DNA from 2 places in the Weissella soli genome. Region 1 is predicted to be linked to the other one. Evidence: a T-box and tRNA genes for the amino acid it is inferred to sense, from the RefSeq annotation. Region 1 holds a T-box; the other holds one or more tRNA genes.
What was found. The T-box of region 1 lies ahead of WSWS_RS04920 (valine--tRNA ligase). A T-box ahead of a tRNA ligase gene usually reads a tRNA of that ligase, here a tRNA-Val.
Positions count from the first base shown of each region.

Region 2: it encodes a tRNA-Val, which carries the amino acid that the T-box ahead of WSWS_RS04920 (valine--tRNA ligase) is inferred to sense. The anticodon was not compared.

Region 1 is NZ_CP017326.1:1,025,432-1,032,430, forward strand. It holds gene WSWS_RS04910 (ABC transporter permease) at 1-276, opposite strand, end outside; gene WSWS_RS04915 (ABC transporter ATP-binding protein) at 273-1,154, opposite strand; gene WSWS_RS04920 (valine--tRNA ligase) at 1,288-3,951, opposite strand; T-box leader at 4,024-4,240, opposite strand; gene recD2 (SF1B family DNA helicase RecD2) at 4,270-6,798, opposite strand; gene WSWS_RS04930 (tetratricopeptide repeat protein) at 6,791-6,999, opposite strand, start outside.
Region 2 is NZ_CP017326.1:387,178-394,176, forward strand. It holds rRNA gene WSWS_RS01845 (23S ribosomal RNA) at 1-2,348, shown strand, start outside; rRNA gene rrf (5S ribosomal RNA) at 2,442-2,558, shown strand; tRNA gene WSWS_RS01855 (tRNA-Val) at 2,565-2,637, shown strand; tRNA gene WSWS_RS01860 (tRNA-Leu) at 2,659-2,742, shown strand; tRNA gene WSWS_RS01865 (tRNA-Pro) at 2,794-2,867, shown strand; gene WSWS_RS01870 (hypothetical protein) at 2,988-3,296, shown strand; gene WSWS_RS01875 (YfhO family protein) at 3,402-6,158, opposite strand; gene WSWS_RS01880 (mannose/fructose/sorbose PTS transporter subunit IIA) at 6,653-6,999, shown strand, end outside.

The sequences.
Region 1 (6,999 bases):
TGTTTGTTTCAATTGACGCTTGGCAGTATCTACGGTATCAACCGCTGAAAGTTTTGCTTTGATCAAATCAGCTTTTTTCAGAGTCTGATATAAAGTTGGTTGAGCAACAATGGCTAAGTTGGGTGTCTTATCGCTACCACCCGTCGATACAATCCAACCCACTAATAGGCCAATTAATGGCACAAACAATGGTGATAACACCAGTGCCCAAAAACCAAATGTTTTAACCCGCACCCGATATGTTTGCCGGGCGACCAATAAAATGTCGTGCGTCATAGGGTTGCCTCCTGACGAAAAATTTCATCAAGCGTTGGCGGAGCCTGCACAAATGCCTGTACATACCCCGATTGAGAGACACGGGTGAAAATAGTGCGACCGACTGCTTCGTCAGTGACAGTGATTAACCAACCAGCACCCTGTGGTTCAATCTTTAACACACCCTCAATATCGTTTAGATTCTCATTAGTTTCAACATAGATCTCTGTTTTACCAAAACTATCGCGAATTGTCTGTACGCCACCTTGTAGAATAGGCTTTCCTTGTTTTAACATCGTGAGATTATCCGAGAGTGCTTCCACCCCACTCATGTTGTGACTTGAAAAGATGATCGCTGCGCCCTTGCGTTTCAATTGCTTAATTTCACTCATCAAAACCTGCGTATTCACTGGGTCCAATCCTGTAAAAGGTTCATCTAATATTAAAAATTCTGGTTCGTGAATCAACGTCGCAATAAATTGAATTTTCTGGGCATTGCCCTTTGAAAGACTCTGTACTTTATCAGTGACTTTGCCAACTACCTCTAACCGTTGCATCCAATTCTGTAACTGCACCCGAACGTCTGCGCGTTTCATTCCATGTAATTCTGCAAAATAAAGAATTTGTTCCTCAACAGTCCACTTCTGATAAAGCCCTCGTTCCTCAGGCAAAAAACCAATGCGTTTTTGCATGGTCGGTCCAATTAATCGCCCATTCCAAGTTATTTGCCCACTATCTGGTTGAATAAAATCCAAGATCATCCGAAAGGTGGTTGTTTTCCCAGCACCATTTTGGCCAATCAAACCCATAATTTCGCCCGCTTTCACAGTCATGCTTAACTCGCTGACCGCTACTTTTGTACCAAATTTTTTGGATACTTGATTAATTTCCAACGTCATAAAATGCCTCGCCTTAATCCGAATCGTTTCGGTAATGTTGTGATTAGTTGCATTTGATATCCCCTATTTTAACATTTTACCTACCAAAAAATCGTCATTGTCTACCTAGACAATGACGATTCCGGTGATAAATTTATTTTGCAGCCTTCAAATCGGCTAAGCGCGCTTCAGTCGCAGCCAACTTAGTCTGCCAATCAGCTAACTTTTCACGTTCTTCAGCAACGACAGCTTCCGGTGCATTATTCACAAACTTAGCGTTTCCTAACTTACCTGCACCACGTTTAACTTCACCAGTAAACTTCTTCAATTCACCCTCAAGGCGGGCAATCTCTTCATCCAAATCAATCAGTTCTTCCAATGGCACGAAGATTTCTGCTCCTGAAATCACCGCTGACATTGATAGCTTGGGTGCTTCGATATCAGCCGCAATTTGCAACTCCTTTGGGTGTACAAAGCGATTGATGTAGTCAGCATTTTCTTCAAAGATACGCTTCAAATTAGCATCTTCAGTCTTTACCAAAACGTCAATTTTCGTTGACATCGGTGCATTCGCTTCATTACGAATCGTACGAATTGACGTAATTAATGCCACTAAGCTAGCGAAATCAGCCTCAGCCGTGTCATTAGTCAACTCAGCGTGTACCTCAGGATAGGCTGCATCGACCAAAGTCTCGCCCGCATGCACCGGCAATTCCAACCAGATCGCTTCAGTCACGAATGGCAAGATTGGGTGTAGCAGACGCAATGTTTGATCCAAGACATAGGCTAACACGTGTTGGACGGCATCCTTAGCTGCTTCGTTATCGCCATTCAAGGTTTCCTTGGTCATCTCGATGTACCAGTCAGCGAAATCATTCCAGATAAAGTTGTACAAAGCACGGTCGGCCTCACCAAATTCAAACTTTTCGAAATTCTTCGTTACCTTGGCAATCGTGTCATTCAAGCGTGACAAAATCCACTTGTCTGCCAAAGTCAAGGTGTCATAGGCTGGCAATTCTGCCTTCGTATCTTCATTCAGATTCATAATGACGTAACGTGACGCATTCCAGATCTTATTAATGAAGTTCCATGAAGCATCCATCTTGGCGTATGAGAAATTCAGGTCTTGCCCTGGCGTTGATCCATTCGTCAAAAACCAACGCAATGCGTCAGCGCCATACTTCTCAATGACATCCATTGGGTCGATACCATTACCTAGGGACTTTGACATCTTACGACCCTGCTCATCACGAATCAAACCATGAATCAAAACGTTATTAAATGGCCGGCGACCAGTAAATTCCTTTGACTGGAACATCATCCGGGCAACCCAGAAAAAGATAATGTCATAACCCGTGACCAACGTATTCGTTGGGAAATAACGCTTAAAGTCTGCTGAGTCTTCATCAGGCCAACCCATCGTTGAAAATGGCCAAAGAGCTGATGAGAACCACGTGTCCAAAACATCCGGATCTTGTTCCCAGTTTTCAATGTCTTCTGGCGCTTCTTCACCAACGTACATCGCCCCAGTTTGCTTGTTATACCATGCTGGGATTTGGTGACCCCACCATAATTGACGTGAGATAACCCAATCATGAATATCTTCCATCCATCGTGTGAAGGTTCCTTCAAAACGTGGTGGGTAGAAATCAACGCGATCATCAGATGCTTGCATAGCCAATGCTTGTTCAGCCAATGGCTTCATTTTAACGAACCATTGTGTCGAAAGTCGTGATTCAACCTGAACACCTGTTCGTTCTGAGTGGCCAACGGAATGCACGATTGGTTCAATGTGTAACATCCAGCCGGCTGCTTCAAGATCCGCAACGATTGCCTTACGTGCCTCAAAACGATCCATACCGTTATACTTACCAGCATTTTCATTCATTGAAGCGTCATCATTCATCGTGTTGATGCGTTCCAAATCATGCCGATTACCAACTAAAAAGTCATTAGGATCATGCGCAGGCGTAATCTTAACCATGCCTGAACCAAACTCTGGATCAACATATTCATCGGCAATAATCGGAATTTCACGGCCCACTAGTGGTACCAAAACCTTCTTTCCAACTAGATCTTTGTAGCGTTCGTCAGATGGATGCACAGCTACTGCAACATCCCCAAACATGGTTTCAGGACGAGTCGTTGCAATTTCAATATAGTTCTTGCCATCATAGCTATCATTGGCATCAACAAAGGGATACTTCACATGGTAGAAAGCCCCTTCGTCATCTTGGTGAATAACCTCGATATCAGACAAAGCGGTCCGGGCCTTTGGATCCCAATTAATGATGTACTCACCACGATAGATTAAGCCCTTGTTATACAGTGTCACAAAGACCTTGCGCACAGCAGTTGATAGACCCTCGTCAAGCGTAAAACGCTCACGATCATAATCCAATGATAGGCCTAGCTTACCCCATTGTTGCTTGATCGTTGAAGCATATTCGTTCTTCCAGTCCCACACTTGATCGATGAACTTTTCACGACCGAGATCGTAACGTGAAAGTCCTTGTTCCGCCAAACGTTGTTCAACCTTCGCTTGTGTCGCGATACCCGCGTGATCCATGCCGGGCAACCACAAGGTATCAAAACCTTGCATCCGCTTTTGACGAATCAACATGTCTTGCAAAGTGGTGTCCCAAGCATGGCCCAAGTGCAACTTACCCGTCACATTTGGTGGTGGAATCACGATTGAATAAGGGCGGGCCTTATCATTTCCTGATGGCTTAAACCGTTTTTCTTGTACCCATTTGTCATAACGACCCGCTTCGACACTCGCTGAGTCGTACTTTCCTGGCATATCAACTTCACGCATGATACATCCTCCAATTTGATATTCTTCAGTCATTTTTACCGCCAAAAAAGCCCTGACGATGTTGTAACACATCATCAGGGCGTTCATATACGCGGTACCACCTGATTTTAGGACCATACGATCCTAATCTCATTGCTCCTTAACGCGGAAAACGATATTGACTACTCTAAATATGTTTCATCAATATAGCCCATCAGCTACCTTCATCATGACGATTTGGTCTGTCTTTCACCAACTACAAACTCGCTCAACAACTCGTCACAACTACTCTCTAATGCATTGCTATAAGACTCATTTTACGGTTTTTAAGCTAAAACATCAAGCCTTTTCTAAGAAGTCGTACGGCGTCAAGTCACCCATACCGATATTGGGATCAAAGCGTCCTTCCATGATACTGGCAATTGTCAACGTGTCTGGATCCGCATCAGCGACGGCCATCTCCGGTGCAGCCGTTTTTGTTGCAGCCGGCTTAGCCGTGGCATGCTTGAGCGTTTCAGCAACCGTCTCGGCCGCATGATTCAATTGGTCACGCTTAATTTGCGTCGGTATCTTTGGCATGACACCGTCAATCGCCTCTGCTAAACGTTGTTGTAGGGTCGTCCGGCGGTCCCCCCCCTCTGTTTCAATGGCCTTTGCAAAGGCCGCTGGTTCACCCAACAGTACGAGCGATTCGCTGGCACGCGTTAATCCGGTATAGAGCAAGTTTCGTTGTAGCATCCGACCAAATTGCATCACGAGTGGCATAATCACTAAGGCATATTCACCACCCTGTGCCTTATGAATAGTTGTTGCATAGGCGAGCGTGATATTAATGAAATCGGGGCGCATGTAACACACCATACCTGCATCGAACTCAACTTCCATATAGTCAGCTTTTTCGGCGTTTTCTTTATCTTTGGCAAGCATGATCGTTTTGATATAGCCGATATCACCATTAAACACGTTATTTTCAGGATCATTCGTTTTTTGCATCACCTTGTCACCAACGCGGAAGCCAAATTCAAACTCACCTTCGCGCCATTTGATCTCACGGGCACCTGGTTTCAGTGGATTAAATAAACTCTGTCCGAGTAGATTTAAACGATTGACGCCCGCTGCTGTCCGATACATGGGAGCCAAAATTTGCATGTCCCGGACGCTCTTACCGCGCGCAATCCAACTTTTAACCACCTTTTCGATATATGGTGCGACTTGTGCCATATGAACTGGGAAAAATGATCGGTCAGGCTTGCGCTCCAACAAATCAGCGGGCACCGTACCTTCTTTCACAGCACTAGCCAATTCAATAATAGTTGAACCTTTACCTTGGCGATGAATCGTTTCCAATTCCCGAAAATTCAACATCCCCGAGGCGAGCAAATCATAGAACACACGACCGGGTCCCACTGATGGTAATTGATCCTTATCACCTACTAAAATAATTTGCATATTTTTGGGTGCTGATCTTACCACCGTCGCAAAGAGTTCCGTGTCAACCATCGACATCTCGTCAATAATCAATAATTGCCCTTCTAAGGTCGTAGGTTCAGCATTACTAATTGCTTCACGCCCATTGATGCCTAACAAACGGTGAATGGTACTAGCTTGTTTACCAGTTGATTCTGATAAACGCTTAGCTGCCCGCCCAGTTGGTGCCGCCAGATTAATCATCTTATCGAGGTCATCTGCCTTGGTGCCATCATTTACCAAAAGCTTTTCATACGCTTCAACAACACCATTGATGATGGTTGTTTTTCCGGTACCAGGCCCGCCCGTCAAGATAAATAGCTTATTGGTCAAAGCAGCCAACATCGCATCTTTTTGCAAAGGATCATATTCAAAGGGGTTGGCGGCCTCCACTTCTGCTAGGGCCTTAGCGGCGGCTTCCCGTTTAAACAGCCCTGCACTTTGATTTAACGCTAACATATTTTGTGCAATTTCGACCTCGGCCGCATAAATTGTGTAGACAAAGATGCGTTCGCCTTCTGCAACAATCACGTTTTCTTTGGTGAGCGCCAGGACTGCCGTTTTAATTAACGCCATATCCACAACAATATTTCGCGTACGTTGCAAGAGTTGTTGCGCCTCGCCTAATAACTCATCGACGAGCAGATAGGTATCACCCTTTTCAAAGGTAGCTGCGTTAATCGCCGCCACGACCCCGGCTTTAATGCGACGCTCATCCAACGGATCCATTTCACGTTGCGCGGCTAACCGATCTATTCTGGCAAATGACACCCCTTCAATATCTAAAACGAGTTGGTATGGATTGTCTTGCAATACATGTAAGGTCTCTAACCCATATTTTGCATAGATGGCCGCCGCAATTGAGGCACCAAAGCCATAGTCGTTCAACGCGACGATTGCCCGTTCCATGCCATCTGAAGCTTTAAGTTGTTCGATAATCGTTGTTTGTTGGGCCGGTTTCAAACCAATGTCACCTAACACGTCTGGTCGATTTAAAATGATGTCGATCGCGTCAACGCCTAATTCAGCGACAATTTTTTCAGCTGTTTTTTCGCCAACCCCTTCGAACTTGTCACTCGCCAAATATTTGACGACCCCCGAATTCGTGCTAGCTGCTAACCGCTTGTAATTAGTTGCTTGAAACTGCTCACCAAACTTAGGGTGGTTTTTAAGGACCCCTTGAAACTCATAACTCGAGCCGATCTGGACATCCCCAAAACTACCGGTCACCGTAATTTCTTTTTCATCATACTCAAAGTTTTGTTTATCGATTTTCACCGCTAACACTTTATAAAAATTATCATTTGCCGCAAAGACGATGTTCTGTACTTGCGCCTCCATTGTTGGTGTCTCGTGCGCCTTGGCGGAAGAATCACCGAACAAGTCAATTTCATCATTCATTCTTTGAACCTGCTAATAGTTGTGCGATCTCGTCCAATCGTTGGGCTTGGTTTTGGTATCTGTCACCATCAATGGCCTGTGCGGTTGCTAACCAGTGATTACCTGGCTCGCCATGCACTGTCTGTACTAAACCGCGACCAAAGTTGGCATCAAAGCTCTTTGAATTAAGTGCCAGGGCCTTTTCAAATGCGGCAGCTGCTT
Region 2 (6,999 bases), 640 kb from region 1:
CAAGAAGTTAGAGCCCGTTAATGGGTGATAGCGTGCCTTTTGTAGAATGAACCGGCGAGTTACGATCCCATGCGAGGTTAAGGTGGAAAGACCGGAGCCGAAGCGAAAGCGAGTCTGAAATAGGCGAGATAGTATGTGGTTGTAGACCCGAAACCAGGTGACCTACCCATGTCCAGGGTGAAGGTGTGGTAAGACGCACTGGAGGCCCGAACCTGTGCATGTTGAAAAATGCTAGGATGAGGTGTGGGTAGCGGTGAAATTCCAATCGAACTTGGAGATAGCTGGTTCTCTCCGAAATAGCTTTAGGGCTAGCCTCGGAATGTAGCGTCTTGGAGGTAGAGCACTGTTTTGGTGCGGGGCCCATCTCGGGTTACCAAATTAAGATAAACTCCGAATGCCAATGACGTATGTCCGGGAGTCAGACAGTGAGTGATAAGATCCATTGTCGAAAGGGGAACAGCCCAGACCGCCAGTTAAGGTCCCTAAATGTGTGTTAAGTGGAAAAGGATGTGGAGTTGCACAGACAACTAGGATGTTGGCTCAGAAGCAGCCATCATTTAAAGAGTGCGTAATAGCTCACTAGTCGAGTGATTCTGCGCCGAAAATGTACCGGGGCTAAACACACTACCGAAACTGCGGGTGCCACGTAAGTGGCGCGATAGGAGAGCGTTGTAAGGGCGATGAAGTCAGACCGTGAGGACTGGTGGAGCGCTTACAAGTGAGAATGCCGGTATGAGTAGCGAAAGACAGGTGAGAATCCTGTCCACCGTATGACTAAGGTTTCCTGGGGAAGGCTCGTCCTCCCAGGGTTAGTCGGGACCTAAGGCGAGGCCGAGAGGCGTAGTCGATGGATAACAGGTTGAGATTCCTGTACCAGGTGAATATGTTTGAACGATGGAGGGACGCAGAAGGCTAACAGAACCCAGCGGCTGGAAATGCTGGGCTAAATCATAAGTCTTGGAAGTAGTTAAATGCTTATTCCTCATAGGACAAGTGATGATGGGGACCGAAATAAAGTAGGGAAGTCTGTGATGTCACGCTGCCAAGAAAAGCTTCTAGTTAGTATTTACCTGCCCGTACCGCAAACCGACACAGGTAGTCGAGGAGAGCATCCTAAGGTGTGCGAGTGAACTCTCGTTAAGGAACTCGGCAAAATGACCCCGTAACTTCGGGAGAAGGGGTGCTCAGCGCAAGCTGAGCCGCAGTGAATAGGCCCAGGCGACTGTTTATCAAAAACACAGGTTTCTGCAAAATCGTAAGATGACGTATAGGGGCTGACGCCTGCCCGGTGCTGGAAGGTTAAAAGGAGTGCTTAGCTTCGGCGAAGGTACGAATTGAAGCCCCAGTAAACGGCGGCCGTAACTATAACGGTCCTAAGGTAGCGAAATTCCTTGTCGGGTAAGTTCCGACCCGCACGAAAGGCGTAACGATCTGGGCACTGTCTCAACGAGAGACTCGGTGAAATTTAAATACCCGTGAAGATGCGGGTTACCCGCGACAGGACGGAAAGACCCCATGGAGCTTTACTGTAGCTTGATATTGAGTGCTTGTGCAGCTTGTACAGGATAGGTAGGAGCCGTAGAAGTCGGAACGCTAGTTTCGATGGAGGCAATGGTGGGATACTACCCTCGTTGTATGATCACTCTAACTCACACCACTCAGCGTGGTGGAAGACAGTGTCTGGCAGGCAGTTTGACTGGGGCGGTCGCCTCCTAAAAAGTAACGGAGGCGCTCAAAGGTTCGCTCAGAATGGTTGGAAATCATTCGCAGAGTGTAAAGGCACAAGCGAGCTTGACTGTGAGACTTACCAGTCGAGCAGGTACGAAAGTAGGACTTAGTGATCCGGTGGTTCCGCATGGAAGGGCCATCGCTCAACGGACAAAAGCTACCCTGGGGATAACAGGCTCATCTCCCCCAAGAGTCCACATCGACGGGGAGGTTTGGCACCTCGATGTCGGCTCATCGCATCCTGGGGCTGTAGTCGGTCCCAAGGGTTGGGCTGTTCGCCCATTAAAGCGGTACGCGAGCTGGGTTCAGAACGTCGTGAGACAGTTCGGTCCCTATCCGTCGCGGGCGTAGGAAATTTGAGAGGAGCTGCCCTTAGTACGAGAGGACCGGGGTGGACGTACCTCTGGTGTATCAGTTGTTCCGCCAGGAGCATCGCTGAGTAGCTATGTACGGATGAGATAAACGCTGAAAGCATCTAAGTGTGAAACTCGCCTCGAGATGAGATTTCCCATTCAGAAATGAAGTAAGACCCCTTATAGATGATGAGGTAGATAGGCTAGAAGTGGAAGTGCTGCGAAGCATGGAGCGGACTAGTACTAATGGTTCGAGGACTTAACCAAGTAGTAACAGATAACGTGGTTTCAAAGTTCAATGTAATTTACAGAGATATGATTCAGTTTTGAGAGAACTAAACTCTCACTAATTAAATACCGTGTCGTGATGATGGCACTGAGGTCACACCTGTTCCCATACCGAACACAGCAGTTAAGCTCAGTAGCGCCGAAAGTAGTTGGAGGATCGCTTCCTGCGAGGATAGGACGTCGCGATGCATTTATGGACGTTTAGCTCAGCTGGGAGAGCACCTGCCTTACAAGCAGGGGGTCACAGGTTCGATCCCTGTAACGTCCATTTCATATTGATTAATATGATGCCGTTGTGGCGGAATTGGCAGACGCGCGGGACTCAAAATCCCGTTCCCGCAAGGGAGTGTGGGTTCGACCCCCACCGACGGCATTGCAAACATGAAGCTCAATTTTGAGCTTTTTGTTTTGTAAATTAAATTTTCGGGACGTAGCTCAGCTTGGTAGAGCACCTGGTTTGGGACCAGGGGGTCGCAGGTTCGAATCCTGTCGTCCCGATATATGGAAGATGTAGCTTAATTGTTACATCTTTTTTTATTGGAAAAAACTACGCTGAGTTGCTAGTTTGATGTGAGTTCTGATCGTAATTCAAGTATAATAGTCCTAGAGGGGTATGTCATGAAAAATAAATATGAACAGATTTCTGGTGAAACATTTGTGGACTTAATTAATAATTTAGGGGTGAGTCCATTAGTGGGTGAAAAAACATTTAATATTCAACCAGGTTTTGAAGTTCGTGATGCATCAGGGACAACTTACACCCTGCCATACTGGGATGTAATTCGTCGCGCTGATGATACATATTGGTCACCGCTTGATGACGAAGCGCGTAAGACAGTTTATAACGTCACTGATTTTCAAGTTTTTTCAAAGAGCACCAATGAATGGTTACCGATGGTTGCATGGTTTGAGCTGGCAGAGATGTAGCGACTGACATCTTTTTTCATTAAGCCCACAAATTGATAACGACACATCGTAAAATAAACAACGGCCAAGTAGCTATACTACTTGGCCGTTGTTCATTTTACGATATTAATGCTTGTGCTGTGACTTGTATTGCCAAAATATGAAACTAATCAGGATGACTGCACCGATGACAGCGCTCCATAGGCCTAAATAGACATTCGGTGATGTGTAGGTGACCTTAATCTGATTGGTACCGCGATGCAATTTAATACCCAAGAAACCATCATCGATCTCAACTAATTGATTGGTTTTAGAGTGCCAACCGTGGTTGTAGGGAATTGAGCTTGCTAAAATACGTGACTTTTTAACCGTGACGTTACCAGTGATGGCATCCTTTTTAAGCTGCACTGATTTTGGCGCAGTCGCGATGGCGGTTTGAGCAACTTTATCAAAACTAGCGCCAACTGGAATAGCCTGGACAGAAATATCAAACGAATATGTCCCAGGTTGACTAAAGTTCAGTGCGACCAGGTCGGCCAGCTTAATTGTTTGGGCCGTCCCTAAATTAATGGTCAGGTGATCACGTTTTTGATAAAAGGATAAATTACTTTGACTCGTTTGGGTCACCGTATTTTCATTAGTTCCATAGGTTGTTGTCATTGTATAACCAGTATTTTGATCAAAAGCGTTGACCGCATGTTGTTTAAGCCAGGTATACGTATACGCATGTGGATTGAACTGATTATTAACGGTGCTTTGCGGATTGGCTAAGGTTTGGTTTTGCGTGAAGCGATAATCAGCCAGCGCTTGTTGCTTTTGTCGTCTGAATGAATAGGGCACGTACTTGATATTGGTTAGTTCTAAATGTAACTCAGTCTGTTTTTGAGCCTTGGCCAACTTAATATAGAAACCATCGGGTAAGGTTGAGGCATGCGTGGCATACCGATAATGAATTTTGTCTTGCCACTTGCCGGTACTGTCAGTAGCCACTGCGACGGCACTCACCTGTTTGGCGAATGCCGAACGTTGCTTTGAAGGCTTACTGGTAACCACACTATCGGCCAACGTTGCTTCACGTTGCGTGGCTGATAACTTACGGTAATTAGCCAGCGAAACCTGATACTTAGGTAAGGTGAACAAGGGGTAACTGTTGGCCGAGACATAACTCGTATAGTTTGCGATGTTTAGGCCATTTTTGTTGATGTACGAAGCCGGTTGTGGCGCCCCAAGGGTATCAATCCGTGTCTTGATACCTAGCACATTTGAAAGGACATTACGATTGTCAAGGGTGTTAATCGCATCATTAGGGGTGCTAGTTTGCGTGGCTACTAAACGCAGCGCATTCGAAGTGCTCACTGGTTGTAGTGACCAGTAACTGCCAACACTATTTAGTTTGAGCGCATTTGGCAAATTAGAAGAGGCATCATCAGTGTTTAAGTTCGACAATAAATTGCCACTCACGAGCGTCCGCATGGAACGATCAGTGAGGGCGGTGAGCATATGAATTTGCTTAGTGATTGCCTTCAAATTTGCACTACTAATTAATTCTGATTTCGTCGCCTTCAAATCGTTTGCATGCGTATGATTAAACAACACCAATAGGCTGATAACAGATATAACAGACACAATCAGGCGCCGTTGTCGTTCGGATAGCCGCGTTGCCAACAATAAAATGGTTATGAAATATAAACCGTAGATGAGGTTTGAGGAGTTATTCAGTGAGAAGCCATTACCCAAGAGGAGCCCAAGGTAGCCAAATACGCCGATGCCACCAGCCACCAGTAGCGTACGGTTCTGGAGCGCGCTCAATGCATCGAGCATCTTCCCCGTTAATAGTGCCACTGGGAAAATGGCTAGCATCGTCCAGCGATTGGACGGCGCGGAAAAGCCATTAAACACCGCAGCACCCGTTGGTAGTAATAATAGAAGGGTTGGTAACACTAAATGCCACTTGTGCGGCAATTGAGTGACATAATGAACCAGTGCGACGATACTCAGGGCCAGCAAACCACCGTTGAACCAAAATTGCGGTGCGGTGCTGACGTTTATCAGTTGATCGCCGAAAGTTAAGTAATAGGAAATTGGATAAAATAGCAAACCATTGGCGAAAGTGGAGGCCGAGCGGGTTGCTTGAAAGAACTGAGTGATTGTTGGTATCAAAAGGGGTGCACTCAGTAAGGCACCAATGCCAACGCTGAGAATGGTCAGGCCTTGTTGGCGCCATGTTTTGTGCAAATGATTCATGGACAACCAATAAATCAATGCACCGAGACCTAAAATAAACGCAAAATAAAAGTTGTTCCATAGGGTCCACCAGGTCATCAAGATCAGGCCACCATATTTTTTGTGAATCGTTGCTTGGTGAACTGCTAAAATTAACAACGGAAAAATGATGAGTGGATTCAGAAAAAATGAATGCCGAAAAGCTGCAAAGTTCGCATAACCTGAAAATGTGTAGACGAGTGCGCCTAATAGGACACCATGATTTGAAATCGTGATTGGTAATCGCCGGATCACGAAGATAAAGCTTAAACCAGCCAAGATTAAGCGGATGATCACGCTCACCGAATAATAGGTGGCTAATGCGCTTTCCTTAAATAATAAACTTGGATAAGTAAAAATGTCCCCCATCACATAGTAAGCATAGGTTTGAAAATAATCTTGGCCAAACCCCTGGTGGGCTTGCCAAAAATTTGGCCACTGATGGTCAAAGACTAAATGACGGAGAGTCTCATGCCAAGTAATCAAAGCTGGTAAATGTTGCTTCAACCCATCATGTGACCAAATGAGGGTGGTATCTGTCAGCCAGTATGGCAAAAAGATCGCGCCACCGATCACGATGAATAATAATAGATAGTATAGGTATAAATTTCTTTTAAGCATAATTTCCCCGCATCATGGCAATCTCTAAAGATTTACTAGTTTCCATTATAGCAAACTGACATTTTAGCGTGCTAAGCCGGGATAAATTGACGATAAAATTGGGCTTACAGCGCAGAAATCATATTTGTATCAAGCAAAAACAAGGTCAGATCAGGTGCACTTGACTGAAAAATGTAAGTGATCAGCCAGATCGAAATTGGTTTTTCACAGTCGTTTTTTTTCACAGTCGTTTTAAAGAGGCAAAATACCGCAAAGACTTGCTTGATGGATCATTTTTAAAGCTACAAAATCGATCGGATCAGCCCTTTTAACGCCTAATAGTTAACGGGGTGGGCTATAATTAAGCAGAATCCTTTAAGGTGGATGGCGCCGTTTTGTTAAGAAAATGTGACAAAATTCTGGAAGCGTTTACATTTAAAGTAAGAAAGCGTATTATTATTATTGACCACAGATACTCTTGTATAGTGGATGAATGAATTTAAGGAGCGCGACACATGGTTAATTTTATTATTGCCAGTCACGGAGAATTTGCAGCCGGCATTCATATGTCAGGTGGAATGATTTTCGGTGAGCAAGAAAACGTTGAAGTCGTCACTTTCATGCCGAGTGAAGGTCCAGATGATTTGAAGCGTAAATATCAAGAGGCGCTTGCCAAGTTTGGCGAGGATGAACAAGTATTGTTCCTTGTTGATTTATGGGGTGGCTCACCGTTCAACCAAGCAAGTCCATTTGTTGCTGAAAATCCCGATCAAATGGCATTGATCGCCGGATTAAACTTACCTATGTTAGTCGAAGCTTATGGGGCTCGATTCACAATGGACAAAGCTGCAGATATCGCACA